Regions from separate parts of the Sphaerisporangium sp. NPDC004334 genome, predicted to be linked through region 1. Evidence: riboswitches for the same ligand, from Rfam matches in the RefSeq annotation. Region 1 holds a riboswitch; the other holds the start of a gene.
What was found. Region 1 has a riboswitch for glycine ahead of gcvT (glycine cleavage system aminomethyltransferase GcvT). Riboswitches for the same ligand answer to the same signal wherever they lie in the genome.
Positions count from the first base shown of each region.

Region 2: linked by a shared signal. The riboswitch ahead of gcvP (aminomethyl-transferring glycine dehydrogenase) and the one ahead of gcvT (glycine cleavage system aminomethyltransferase GcvT) in region 1 are both predicted to bind glycine.

Region 1 is NZ_JBSGDZ010000011.1:39,216-45,117, reverse strand. Features, by position in the region: gene ACWEN6_RS15730 (L-serine ammonia-lyase) at 1-752, opposite strand, end outside; gene gcvH (glycine cleavage system protein GcvH) at 912-1,301, opposite strand; gene gcvT (glycine cleavage system aminomethyltransferase GcvT) at 1,298-2,389, opposite strand; glycine riboswitch at 2,423-2,523, opposite strand; glycine riboswitch at 2,524-2,621, opposite strand; gene ACWEN6_RS15715 (gamma-glutamyl-gamma-aminobutyrate hydrolase family protein) at 2,640-3,350, opposite strand; gene ACWEN6_RS15710 (3-oxoacyl-ACP reductase) at 3,362-4,126, opposite strand; gene ACWEN6_RS15705 (aldehyde dehydrogenase family protein) at 4,194-5,537, opposite strand; gene ACWEN6_RS15700 (glutamine synthetase family protein) at 5,571-5,902, opposite strand, start outside.
Region 2 is NZ_JBSGDZ010000025.1:5,459-11,360, forward strand. Features, by position in the region: gene ACWEN6_RS29350 (hypothetical protein) at 1-330, opposite strand, end outside; gene gcvP (aminomethyl-transferring glycine dehydrogenase) at 433-3,300, opposite strand; glycine riboswitch at 3,470-3,596, opposite strand; gene ACWEN6_RS29360 (MerR family transcriptional regulator) at 3,788-4,411, opposite strand; gene ACWEN6_RS29365 (bifunctional nuclease family protein) at 4,558-5,028, opposite strand; gene ftsR (transcriptional regulator FtsR) at 5,160-5,834, opposite strand; gene ACWEN6_RS29375 (FHA domain-containing protein) at 5,847-5,902, opposite strand, start outside.

The DNA of each region.
Region 1 (5,902 bases):
CGCCGCAGCATCTGGTTGGCCCGCCGCTTGACCTTCAGGCCGCCGGGGAGCACGCCCTCCTTGGCGGTGCCGCGGCGCACGCACTCGGACATGACGTTCCAGAGGTTCAGCAGAGCCGACCTGATCTCCGCCTCGGTGCGACCGAAGGCCTTCTCGTTCTCCAGCATGAGCCCGGAGATCGACAGCCCGGTCTCGGAGCACAGCCGCAGCAGCTCGGCGCCCGAGGTGAACGGGTAGGGCAGCTCGGTGTCGTCGGACTTGATGCGGTCGGCGCCGGTGGCGTTCTCGTCCACCACGAAGCCGCCGCCCACCGAGTAGTAGACCTTCTCGCGGACCTGCTCGCCCTCGGCGGTGAAGGCGGTGAAGCGCATGCCGTTGGGGTGGCCGGGCAGGGAGATCTTGCGTTCGAACACCAGGTGCTCGCCGACGACGAAGGGGATCTCGCGGGTGCCGTACAGCTCGATGGTGCCGGTGTCGCGCATCTTCGCCAGGCGCTCATCGACGGTGTCCACGTCGACCAGCTCGGGCTTCTCGCCGGACAGGCCGAGCAGCACCGCCTTGTCGCTGCCGTGTCCCTTGCCGGTCAGGCCGAGCGAGCCGTAGAGGATCGCCTCGACCCGGGCGGTCTTCTCCAGCAGGCCGTCCTGGTGCAGGCCGCGGGCGAACTTGTGCGCCGCCGCCATCGGGCCGCCGGTGTGCGAGCTGGACGGCCCGATGCCGATCTTGAACAGGTCGAAGACGCTGATCGCCATTGATCATTCCGTCCTTGGAAGCGATGTCGTGCGAGGGATGCCCCCATATGCGCCGGATACGCGCGGGACAGGTCATGCGGTCGTGGCGCCGGCCGGTCCGGGCGGCCGGCCGGCGAGAGTCGTCATGGGTGGACGGGGATGGTGAATGGACGGCAGGGCTTAGGACTCGGCGGTGGTGACCGTGGTGTACTCCTCGGCGGTGAGGAGGTCCTCGTGGGGGCCCTCGACGCGCACGCGGAACAGCCAGCCGTCGCCGTAGGGGTCGGAGTTGACCAGCGACGGGTCGTCCACGACGACCTGGTTGACCTCCACGACCTCGCCGGTGAGCGGGGCGTAGATGTCGCTCACGGACTTGGTGGACTCCACCTCGCCCACCGCGTCGCCCGCCTCGACCGTGCCGCCCACCTCGGGCAGCTGCACGAAGACGACGTCACCCAGCGCTTCGGCGGCGAACGCCGTGATGCCCACGGTCACGGTGAGGCCGTCGTCGAGGCCGGCCACCCACTCGTGCTCCTTGGTGTAGCTGAGCTCCTCGGGAATGCTGCTCACTTGCTCCTCCGGTAAAAAGGCAGGTCAATCACGTCGACCGGTTCATGGGTACCACGGATGTCGACCGCGAGCCCATCGGACACGTTGGTGTCCACGTAGGCCATCGCGATCGGCTTGCCGAGGGACTGGGACGGCGCGCCGCTGGTGACCTCTCCAACGACGGTGCCGTCAGTCAGCAGCACCACGGGATAGCCGTGGCGCGGCACTCGGCGGCCCCGCGCGACCAGGCCGGTCAGGCGCCGGCGCGGAGGGACGTCCTTGAGCGGCGCGAGCGCCGCGCGGCCGACGAAGTCGCCGGCCTTGTCGAACCGTACGACCCGGCCGAGGCCGGCGTCGAAGGGGGTCAGCCCGGCGTTCAGCTCGTTGCCGTACAGCGGCATGCCGGCCTCCAGGCGCAGCGTGTCGCGGGCGGACAGCCCGGCGGGACGCAGGCCGTGGGAGTCACCGGCCTTGGTGAGCTCCTGCCACAGCGTGACGGCGTCGCCCGCGGCGACGAACAGCTCGAAGCCGTCCTCGCCGGTGTACCCGGTGCGGGCGATGAGCGCCTCGACGCCGGCCACGGTGCCGGGCAGGCCCGCGTAGTACTTCAAACCGGGCAGGTCGGCGTCGGTGAGCGTGGCGAGGATCTCCTGCGCGCGGGGCCCCTGGACGGCGATCAGCGCGTACTCGGCGGACCGGTCGCGCACCTCGGCCTGGAAGCCCTCGGCGCGCTCGGTGAGCTCGGCCGCCACCCGCTCGTAGTTGGAGGCGTTGGCCACGACGAGGTACTCCTCGGCGGCCAGCCGGTAGACGATCAGGTCGTCGAGCACGCCGCCGTCGGGCGCGCAGATCATGGTGTAGCGGGCCCGGCCCGGCTCCAGCGTCGACAGGCTGCCCACCAGCGCGTGGTCCAGCGCCTCGCCCGCCTGCGGCCCGGTGAGGAAGATCTCGCCCATGTGGGAGAGGTCGAACAGCCCGGCGGCGGTGCGCACCGCGTTGTGCTCGGCGGACTCGCTGCCGTAGCGCAGCGGCATCAGCCAGCCGGCGAAGTCGGTGAGCGTCGCGCCGAGGCTCTCGTGCACCTCGCGGAGCGGTGTGGGTCGGGACATGATGCGCACCTCAGACAGGGTTGGATGAGAGCATCCTCCCCCTCTGTCATCGGTGCCTGAGAGTTTCGCCCGGGTTTTACCGGACTTTCACCTTCGGCGAGGCCCCACGGAGCGGCCTGCTTTCCAGAGATCACCTGGCCCGCGCGGTCCTTTGCCTTGTGAGGTTCGCGGGGAGGACTTGCTCCTTCAGGGGTCCTGACCGGATGTCAGGACGCTCTCCCGCACGGGATCATCGGTGTTCCCGCCCACCCTACCAATGCCGATCGCCCGCCGTCGCGGCGGCGACGAGCGCCTCGAACAGCGGGCCGTCCTCGCCCGCCTCGGGGTGCCACTGGACGGCCAGGGCGAAGGGGTGGCCCGCCAGCTCCACGGCCTCCACGGTGCCGTCCTCGCAGGTCGCCGCGACCGTGAGGCCGTCGCCGAGGCGATCGGCGGCCTGGTGGTGGTAGTGGGCCGCGGCGACCTCGTCGTCCCCGAGGACCTTGGACAGGGCGGTGCCCGGCACCGGGCGCACCGGCAGGTGGCCGAACTCGCCGGGGGCCGGGGAGTGCCCGTCGTGCCCGACGACGTCCGGCAGGTGCTGGTGCAGGGTGCCGCCCAGGTGGACGTTCAGCACCTGCATCCCCCGGCACACCCCGAGGAAGGGGAGCCCGGCCGAGAGCGCCGCCCCGACCAGACCGAACTCCGCCTCGTCACGGGACTCGCGGACGTAGCCCGTCCGCGGGTGCGGGCGCTCGCCGTACCTGGCCGGGTCGACGTCCCCGCCGCCGGCCACGATGAGGCCGTCCAGCCGGCCCGCCAGCGACGCCGGGTCGCCCGCCGGAGGCAGGATGACCGGCTGGCCGCCCGCCCGTTCGACGTGCTCGACGTAGGTGTACGGCAGCAGCGCCGCCGGCATCCGCCAGACCGTGAAGGCGGCGGGCTCGACGTAGCAGGTGATGCCGATGACGGGTCGCGACATGGTCGACCAGGCTACAGCGGGGTCACGTAGGCGCCGGAGATGCCGCCGTCCACGAGGAACTCCGCGCCGGTGATGAAACTTGCATCGTCGGAGGCCAGGAAGGCGACCGCGGCGGCGATCTCGGACGCCTCGGCGAACCGGCCGAGCGGGATGTGCACCAGGCGCCGCTGGGCCCGCTCGGGGTCCTTGGCGAACAGCTCCTGCAGCAGCGGGGTGTTCACCGGTCCCGGGCACAGGGCGTTGACCCGGATGCCCTCGCGGGCGAACTGCACGCCGAGTTCGCGGGACATGGCCAGCACGCCGCCCTTGGAGGCGGTGTAGGAGATCTGGGAGGTCGCCGAGCCCATCACGGCGACGAACGACGCGGTGTTGATGATCGAACCCTTGCCCTGCCGCCGCATGTACGGGATGGCGTGCTTGCAGCACAGGTACACGCTGGTCAGGTTGACGTCCTGAACCCGCCGCCAGGCGTCCATGCCGGTGGTCAGGATGGAGTCGTCGTCGGGGGGCGAGATGCCGGCGTTGTTGAAGGCGACGTCCACCGAGCCGTAGGTCTCGAACGCCGTGCGGAACATCTCGGCGACGTCGTCCTCGCTGGTCACGTCGGTCCGGACGAAGACGCCCCCGACCTCTTCGGCGATCTTCGCGCCGCCCTCCTCGTCGAGGTCGGCGCACACGACCTTGGCGCCCTCCTCGGCGAAGCGGCGGGCCGTGGCGAGGCCGATGCCCCCCGCCGCGCCCGTGATGACGGCGACGCGGTCGCGCAGACGTTGCATGGTGAGGTACTCCCTGGTGCTGGTGGACTCCCGTGGCCCCCGGGCGGGGCGGTGGGACGGCGGGCGGTCAGTGGGCGATGAAGACGTTCTTGGTCTCGGTGAAGGCGGCCAGCGCGTCCGGGCCCAGCTCGCGGCCGAGCCCCGACTGCTTGAACCCGCCGAACGGCGTCCAGTAGCGGACCGAGGAGTGGGAGTTCACCGACAGGTTGCCCGCCTCGATGGCGCGGGCGACCCGCAGGGCCCGCCCGACGTCCCGCGTCCAGATCGACCCCGAGAGTCCGTACCGGGTGTCGTTGGCGATCTGGACGGCCTCGGCCTCGCCGTCGAAGGGGACGACGCCGACCACCGGCCCGAAGATCTCCTCGGTGTAGGCGCGCTCGTCCAGCGACTCGTGGGTGAGCACGGTCGGCGGGAACCAGAAGCCCTTCCCGTCCGGGCACGTCCCCTGGAAGTGCGGCGTGCCGGTCACGAACGAGGCCACGCGGTCGCGGTGCTCGGCGCTGATCAGCGGCCCCATGGCGGTGCCGGGGTCGCGCGGGTCGCCCACGACGAGCCCGCCGACCGTCGCGACCAGCCGGTCGAGGAACTCCTCGAAGACCGGACGCTCCACCAGGATGCGCGAGCGCGCGCAGCAGTCCTGCCCGCTGTTGTCGAACACGGCCGAGGGGGCGGTGGCGGCGGCCCGCTCGATGTCGGCGTCGGCGAAGACCACGTTGGCGCTCTTGCCGCCGAGCTCCAGCGTCACCCGCTTGACCTGCTCCGCCGCCCGGGCGGCGATGAGCTTGCCCACCTCCGTCGACCCGGTGAAGACGATCTTGTTGACGCCTGGGTGCTCGACCAGCCGGGCCCCCGCGACCTCCCCTGCCCCGGGCAGGACCTGGAGCACCCCCTCGGGTAGGCCGGCCTCCAAGGCCAGCTCGGCCAGCCTCAGAGCCGTGAGCGGGGTCCACTCGGCGGGCTTCACGATGACCGTGTTGCCCGCCGCCAGTGCCGGGGCCGCCCCCCAGGTCATGATGACCATGGGGAAGTTCCACGGCACGATCACGCCCACGACGCCGAGCGGTTCGGCGAAGGTGATGTCCACCCCGCCCGGCACCGGGATCTGCTTGCCATGATTGCGCTCCGGGGCGCCCGCGTAGTAGTGCAGGACGTCGCGGACGTTGCCGGCCTCCCAGCGGGCGTTGCCGATCGGATGCCCGGAGTTGGCCAGCTCCAGCTCGGCCAGCTCCTCGCCGTGCCGGTCGACCAGGTCGGCGAAGCGCCGCAGCAGGCGGGCGCGGTCGCCGGGGGAGACCTCCCGCCAGGCGGGGAAGGCCTTCCTGGCGCGCTCCACCGCGCGGTCGGTCTCGGCGAGGTCGGCGAGCTCGACGTCGGCGAGCACGGTCTCGGTGGCGGGGTTGATGATCTTCATGTTCGGTGCGCCTCGGTGGCCGGGGTGGTCATGTCACATCCGCTCGAAGCCGCGGAACAGCTCCCAGTCGGTCACCGCCGCGTCGAAGGCGGCCAGCTCGACCCGGGCGTTGTTGGCGTAGTGCTCGACGACCTGCTCGCCGAGCGCGTCCTTGGCGATCTTCGACCCCTCCCACAGCGCCAGGGCGTCGCGGAGCGTCGACGGCACGGTCTCGGCGCCCGCCGTGTAGGCGTTGCCGGTGCAGGCATCCTCCAGCGGCAGCTCGTGCTCGATGCCGTACAGCCCGGCCGCGATGAGGCCGGAGACCGCCAGGTAGGGGTTGACGTCGCCGCCGGGCACGCGGTTCTCCACGCGCAGCGAGGGGC
Region 2 (5,902 bases), on a different contig from region 1:
GCCGACGCCGATCACGGCCTGCCAGGCGGCGCGGGCCTGGTCGGCCATGCCTTCCTGCTCGAACCCGCGCGCCAGGTGGCAGGCCGCCTGGGCGGCGTACTCGGGGTGGCCGGTGGCCAGGGCCGTGCGCGCGGCCGCCCTGGCGCCGGTGAGGTCGCCGCGGCGCTCGAGGACCAGGGCGAGGCCGACGGCCGCCTGGGCGCGGTCGGCCTCGCGCTCGTCGGAGGCCAGCGCGGCGAAGATCTCGGCCGCGGCCTCCAGTTCGCCGCTCTCGGCGAGCCTCCGCGCGTCCTCGATCCGCCGGCCGGACTCGACCTCGTGCGCCGCCATCGGGACCTCTCCTCCGCCTCGGAAATCCCGGCCTCGCGACGCGGGCGCGCCGTCGCGCGCGACATATTATGCCGATCCAGGCGGAGCCTCGAGGGCGGTCGCTCAGTCTTCGTATGCCTCCAGCGGGGGGCAGGCGCAGACCAGGTTGCGGTCGCCGTAGGCCTGGTCGATGCGGCGGACCGGCGACCAGTACTTGTCCTCCCGCAGCGACGGCAGCGGGTAGGCCGCCTCGGCGCGGGTGTAGGGGTGCTTCCAGTCGTCGGCCAGCAGGCACGCGGCGGTGTGCGGGGCGCCGCGCAGCGGGTTGTCGGCCCGGTGGTAGCGCCCGGAGGCGACCTTGGCGATCTCCTCGCGGATGGCGACCATGGCGTCGACGAAGCGGTCCAGCTCGGCCAGGTCCTCGCTCTCGGTCGGCTCGATCATCAGCGTGCCGGCCACCGGGAAGGACATGGTGGGGGCGTGGAAGCCGTAGTCGATGAGCCGCTTGGCGACGTCGTCGACGGTGACGCCGGTCTCCTTGGTGATCGGGCGAAGGTCGATGATGCACTCGTGGGCGACCAGGCCCTCGCGGCCGGTGTAGAGCACCGGGTAGTGCGGGGCCAGGCGCCGGGCCAGGTAGTTGGCCGACAGGATGGCCTGCCCGGTGGCCGCCTTGAGGCCCTCGGCGCCCATCATGCGGATGTAGGCCCAGGAGATGGGCAGGATGCCCGCCGACCCGTACGCCGCGGCCGAGACGGGCCCGACGGCGCCGTCGGCGCGCTCTCCCAGGGGGTCGCCGGGCAGGTAGGCCGCCAGGTGCGAGCGGACCGCCACCGGGCCGACGCCGGGACCGCCGCCGCCGTGCGGGATGCAGAAGGTCTTGTGCAGGTTGAGGTGGGAGACGTCGGCGCCGAAGGACCCGGGCTTGGCCAGGCCGACCAGCGCGTTGAGGTTGGCGCCGTCGACGTAGACCTGGCCGCCTGCCTGGTGCACCCGCTCGCAGATCTCGGTGATGGTCTCCTCGTACACCCCGTGGGTGGAGGGATAGGTGACCATGATGGCCGCGAGCCGCTCGCTGTGCTTGTCGATCTTGGCGATCAGGTCGGGGACGTCCACGTTTCCGTCGTCGTCGCAGGCCACGACCACCACACGCATACCGGTCATGACGGCGCTGGCGGCGTTGGTGCCGTGCGCCGAGGACGGGATGAGGCACACGTCGCGCTCGCCGTGGCCGTTGGCCCTGTGGTAGGCGCGGATGGCGAGCAGCCCGGCGAACTCGCCCTGGGATCCGGCGTTGGGCTGCAGGGAGACCGCGTCGTAGCCGGTGACCTCGGCCAGCCAGCCCTCCAGGTCGCCGATCAGGCGCAGGTAGCCCTCGACCTGATCGGCCGGGGCGTAGGGGTGGACGCCGGCGAACTCCGGCCAGCTGATGGGCTCCATCTCGGTGGTGGCGTTCAGCTTCATGGTGCACGAGCCGAGCGGGATCATCGACCGGTCCAGGGCGATGTCCCTGTCCTGGAGCCTGCGCAGGTAGCGCAGCATGGCGGTCTCGGAACGGTGGGAGTGGAACACCGGGTGCGACAGGTAGCCGGTGGTGCGCAGCAGCCCGGCGGGCAGGGCGTCGGAGGCGGAGGTGTCCACGTCGTCCAGCACGACCCCGGTCACGCCGAACGCCTCCCAGACGGCCTGGAGGTGCGCGCCGGTGGTCTTCTCGTCGCAGCTGACGCCCACGTGGTCGGCGTCGGCCAGGCGCAGGTTGACGCCGCGGTCCAGGGCCGCCGCGACGACCTCGGCGGCGCGGCCGGGGACACGGGCCAGGACGGTGTCGAAGAAGTCGTCGTGGACGACCTCGACGCCGCCGTCGCGCAGGCCGGCGGCCAGCACGGCGGCGTGCCGGTGGGTGCGCTGCGCGATGCGCCGCAGGCCCTCGGGGCCGTGGTAGACGGCGTACATGCCGGCGATCACCGCGAGCAGCACCTGCGCGGTGCAGATGTTGCTGGTGGCCTTCTCCCGGCGGATGTGCTGCTCGCGGGTCTGCAGGGCCAGCCGGTGGGCGGGGCGCCCGTCGGCGTCCTGCGACACCCCGACCAGCCGGCCGGGCATCTGCCGCTGGAGCCCTTCGCGCACGGCCATGTAGGCCGCGTGCGGCCCGCCGAAGCCGAACGGGACGCCGAAGCGCTGGGAGGAGCCGATGGCGATGTCGGCGCCCAGGGTGCCGGGGGCCTCGACCAGGGTCAGGGCCAGCAGGTCGGCGGCGGCGACCACGAGCGCGCCGCGGGCGCGGGCCTGGGCGGCCACGGCGCGGAAGTCCTTGAGCCGGCCTCCGGCGCCGGGGTACTGGACCAGCAGGCCGAACAGCTCCCCCTCCGGCAGCCCGGCGGCCAGGTCGGCCTCGACCAGCTCGATGCCGAGCGGCTCGGCGCGGGTGGCCAGCACCGCCTTGGTCTGCGGCAGGGCGTCGGCGTCGACGACGAACACCGGGGACTTGGCGCGGCCGGCGCGGCGGGCCAGGGTCATCGCCTCGGCGGCGGCGGTGGCCTCGTCCAGCAGCGAGGCGCCGGCGACGTCCAGCCCGGTCAGGTCGGACACGACGGTCTGGAAGTTGAGCAGGGCCTCCAGGCGGCCCTGGGAGATCTCCGGCTGGTAGGGGGTGTAGGCGGTGTACCAGCCGGGGTTCTCCAGCAGGTTGCGCCGCACGACCGCCGGGGTGATCGTGTCGTGGTAGCCCAGGCCGATCATCGAGGTGGGCACCTGGTTGCGGGCGGCCAGGGCGCGCAGCTCCGCGAGCGCCTCCTCCTCGCTCGCGGCGGGCGGCAGGTCGAGCGGCTCGCCGGAGCGGATGGCGCCGGGGACGGCGACGGCGATCAGGTCGGCCACCGAGGCGTAGCCCACGGCCTCCAGCATGCGGGCCTGCTCGGCGTCCGACGGGCCGATGTGCCGGGTGGCGAAGGGCGGTGCGAAGAGGTCGCGAAGCGGTGACCGATCGGTCATGGGGCCCTCCTACAAGGGGTAGAGACCGGCGCTGAGCGCGCGCGTATGCCGGATCTCCCCCTCTGTCAGCGCGACATCCTCATCGCGACCTGAGAGCTTCATCCCCTTGCGGGGGATTTGCACCGTCGGTGAGACACGCCTGGCGGGCACGCCTACTTTCCAGAGTCGCCTCGCCTGTGCGGTACGTGGGCCTGAGAGATTCCGGGGAGGTTGCTCCTTCGGCGCCCGGGGTCACCCGCCGGCGCCGCAGGTGGTGCGGTGCCGGCCCGTGCCCGGGTCTCTCCCGCACAGGGTCAACAGCTTTCCCGGTAATCGTACCGTCCCGCCCCGAGTAGGGAGTTACCCCTACATTTCGGGATTTGCCATGTTTTATCCCTGTAGGGCGGGTATGTAGGGACCCCGACCACCCCGTAGATCTTCTGGGATATGTGCGACAGCCCCCGGCCCTCCTCAGCGGAGGGAACCTCCCCGTCCCGGCCCTCCGGCCTCAGCCCGTCTTGCGGGCCTTCCTGCGCTTGGCCAGCTCGTCGCCTGGGTGGTCCTCCAAGGAGTCCCGGCCGGCCGGCTCCGCGCGTTCCCCCGGCAGCTCCGCCAGGGAGCCCTCGACCTCGCGCCACACGCCGCCGAGAGCGATGCCGAACACGCCCTGGCCGCCCTCGAGCAGGTCGATCACCTCGTCGGCCGAGGTGCACTCGTAGACGCTCACCCCGTCGCTCATCAGCGTGATCTGCGCCAGGTCGTTGACCCCGCGCTCGCGCAGGTGCTGGACGGCGGTGCGGATCTGCTGGAGCGACACCCCGGTGTCCAGCAGCCGCTTGACCACCTTGAGCACGAGGATGTCGCGGAAGCTGTACAGCCGCTGGGATCCCGACCCCTGCGCCGCGCGAACCGACGGCTCGACGAGCTGGGTGCGCGCCCAATAGTCGAGCTGACGATAGGTGATGCCGGCCGCCGAGCACGCCGTCGGGCCGCGGTATCCGACGTCGGCGGGCAGAGACGCCGGCCGCTCGTCGAACAGCAGGCCCTGCTCGCCCGCGCGTTCCCGCGCCGACTGCCGCTGGACTGGATCGTGCTGGCCGGCCGTCTTGCCCTCGCCGCTGCTGACCGCCACTGCGGACCTCCGGCTTCCTCTCATCCCACGGTCTGATCTGGGGGTTCGTGAATTACAACCGTGGGTTCCCTTGCACCGTAGGACTGGCGCGATGCTCAGTCAACGATCCCGCCCGGCGCGTCGTGAAGCGTAAATGCCCGAAATGGCTAACCCGCACGGCCGAAGTCCTCGGGCGTGATCGTGTCAAGGAACTCGCGGAACTTCTCGACCTCGTCCTCCTGGTCATCGGGGATGATCACACCGGCCTCGCGCACGACGTCCTCGCTCGCGAAGATGCTCGCACCGGTGCGCAGCGCCAGCGCGATCGAGTCCGACGGCCGGGCGCTCACCTCCACCCCGTTGGAGAACACCAGGTCGGCGAAGAAGATTCCGTCACGCAGCGCGACGATGTTCACCGCCGTCAGCCGCACGCCCAGAGCCTCGATCACGTCCTTGAACAAGTCGTGGGTGAGCGGCCTGGGGGGCGGCTCCTCCGCCTGAGCCAGCGCGATGGCCGTGGCCTCGGTCATCCCAATCCAGATCGGCAGGTATCGCTCGCCCTTGGCCTCCTTGAGCAGGACTATGGGCTGGTTGGAGGGCATCTCGACGCGGACCCCCACGACCTCCATCTGCAACACAGGCTGCTCCGTCTCATCGGGTCGCCGCCCCGCTCCGGGCCCGTTCCCTCGCGGCTCTCGGCTCGCGGCGTGACCATCGCCGCAAAATTCAACGTAACATCCCCGCACCCCGAAATGTCCGGGCGGCTCCGTCAGCGGCCCAGAATGCCGCGCAGGCCGGTGCGGACCAGGGCGGTGTGCAGGTCCTGCAGCAGACCGGACAGCTCTCGCGCGGTCTCCTCGGCGCGGCCGGCGGCGCCCGGCGCGCGGCGCCGCAGCAGCGGGGCCACGGCCTGCTCGACCAGCCCCGCCTCCCGCTCGGCGGCGGCCTTGAGCACCCGCAGGTGGCGCGGATGCAGGCCGAACCTCGCCAGCGCGCCCGAGGCGCGGGCGACGGTCAGAGCCTCGGCGTCGTACCACCGGGCCACCGGGGTGAGCAGGCCGAAATCCTCCAGCTCGGCGAGGGTCTCCTCCTCCAGCCCGGCGGCGGCCAGCAGTTCGGCGCGGCTGAGCCGCACCTCGGCCACCGGCGCCTCCCCGCCCACGGCGCGCGGGCGGTTGGCGCCGTCGGGACCGGCGGTGTCCAGGTGGTCCTTGATCACGCGCAGCGGCAGGTAGCGGTCGCGCTGGGCGGTGAGGATGTAGCGCAGGCGCTCGACGTCCGCGTGGGTGAACTTGCGGTACCCCGAGGGGGAGCGCTGGGGCTCGATGAGCCCCTCGCCCTCCAGAAAGCGGATCTTGGAGACGGTGACGTCGGGGAAGTCGGCCCGCAGGACCTCGAGGACCTCCCCGATGCTCATGAACGCCCTCGCCGCCTGCGCGCCCATCACCGCACCTCCTCACCCACGCGTGAGGAACACCAGCCGGAACTTGCCGATCTGGACCTCGTCGCCGC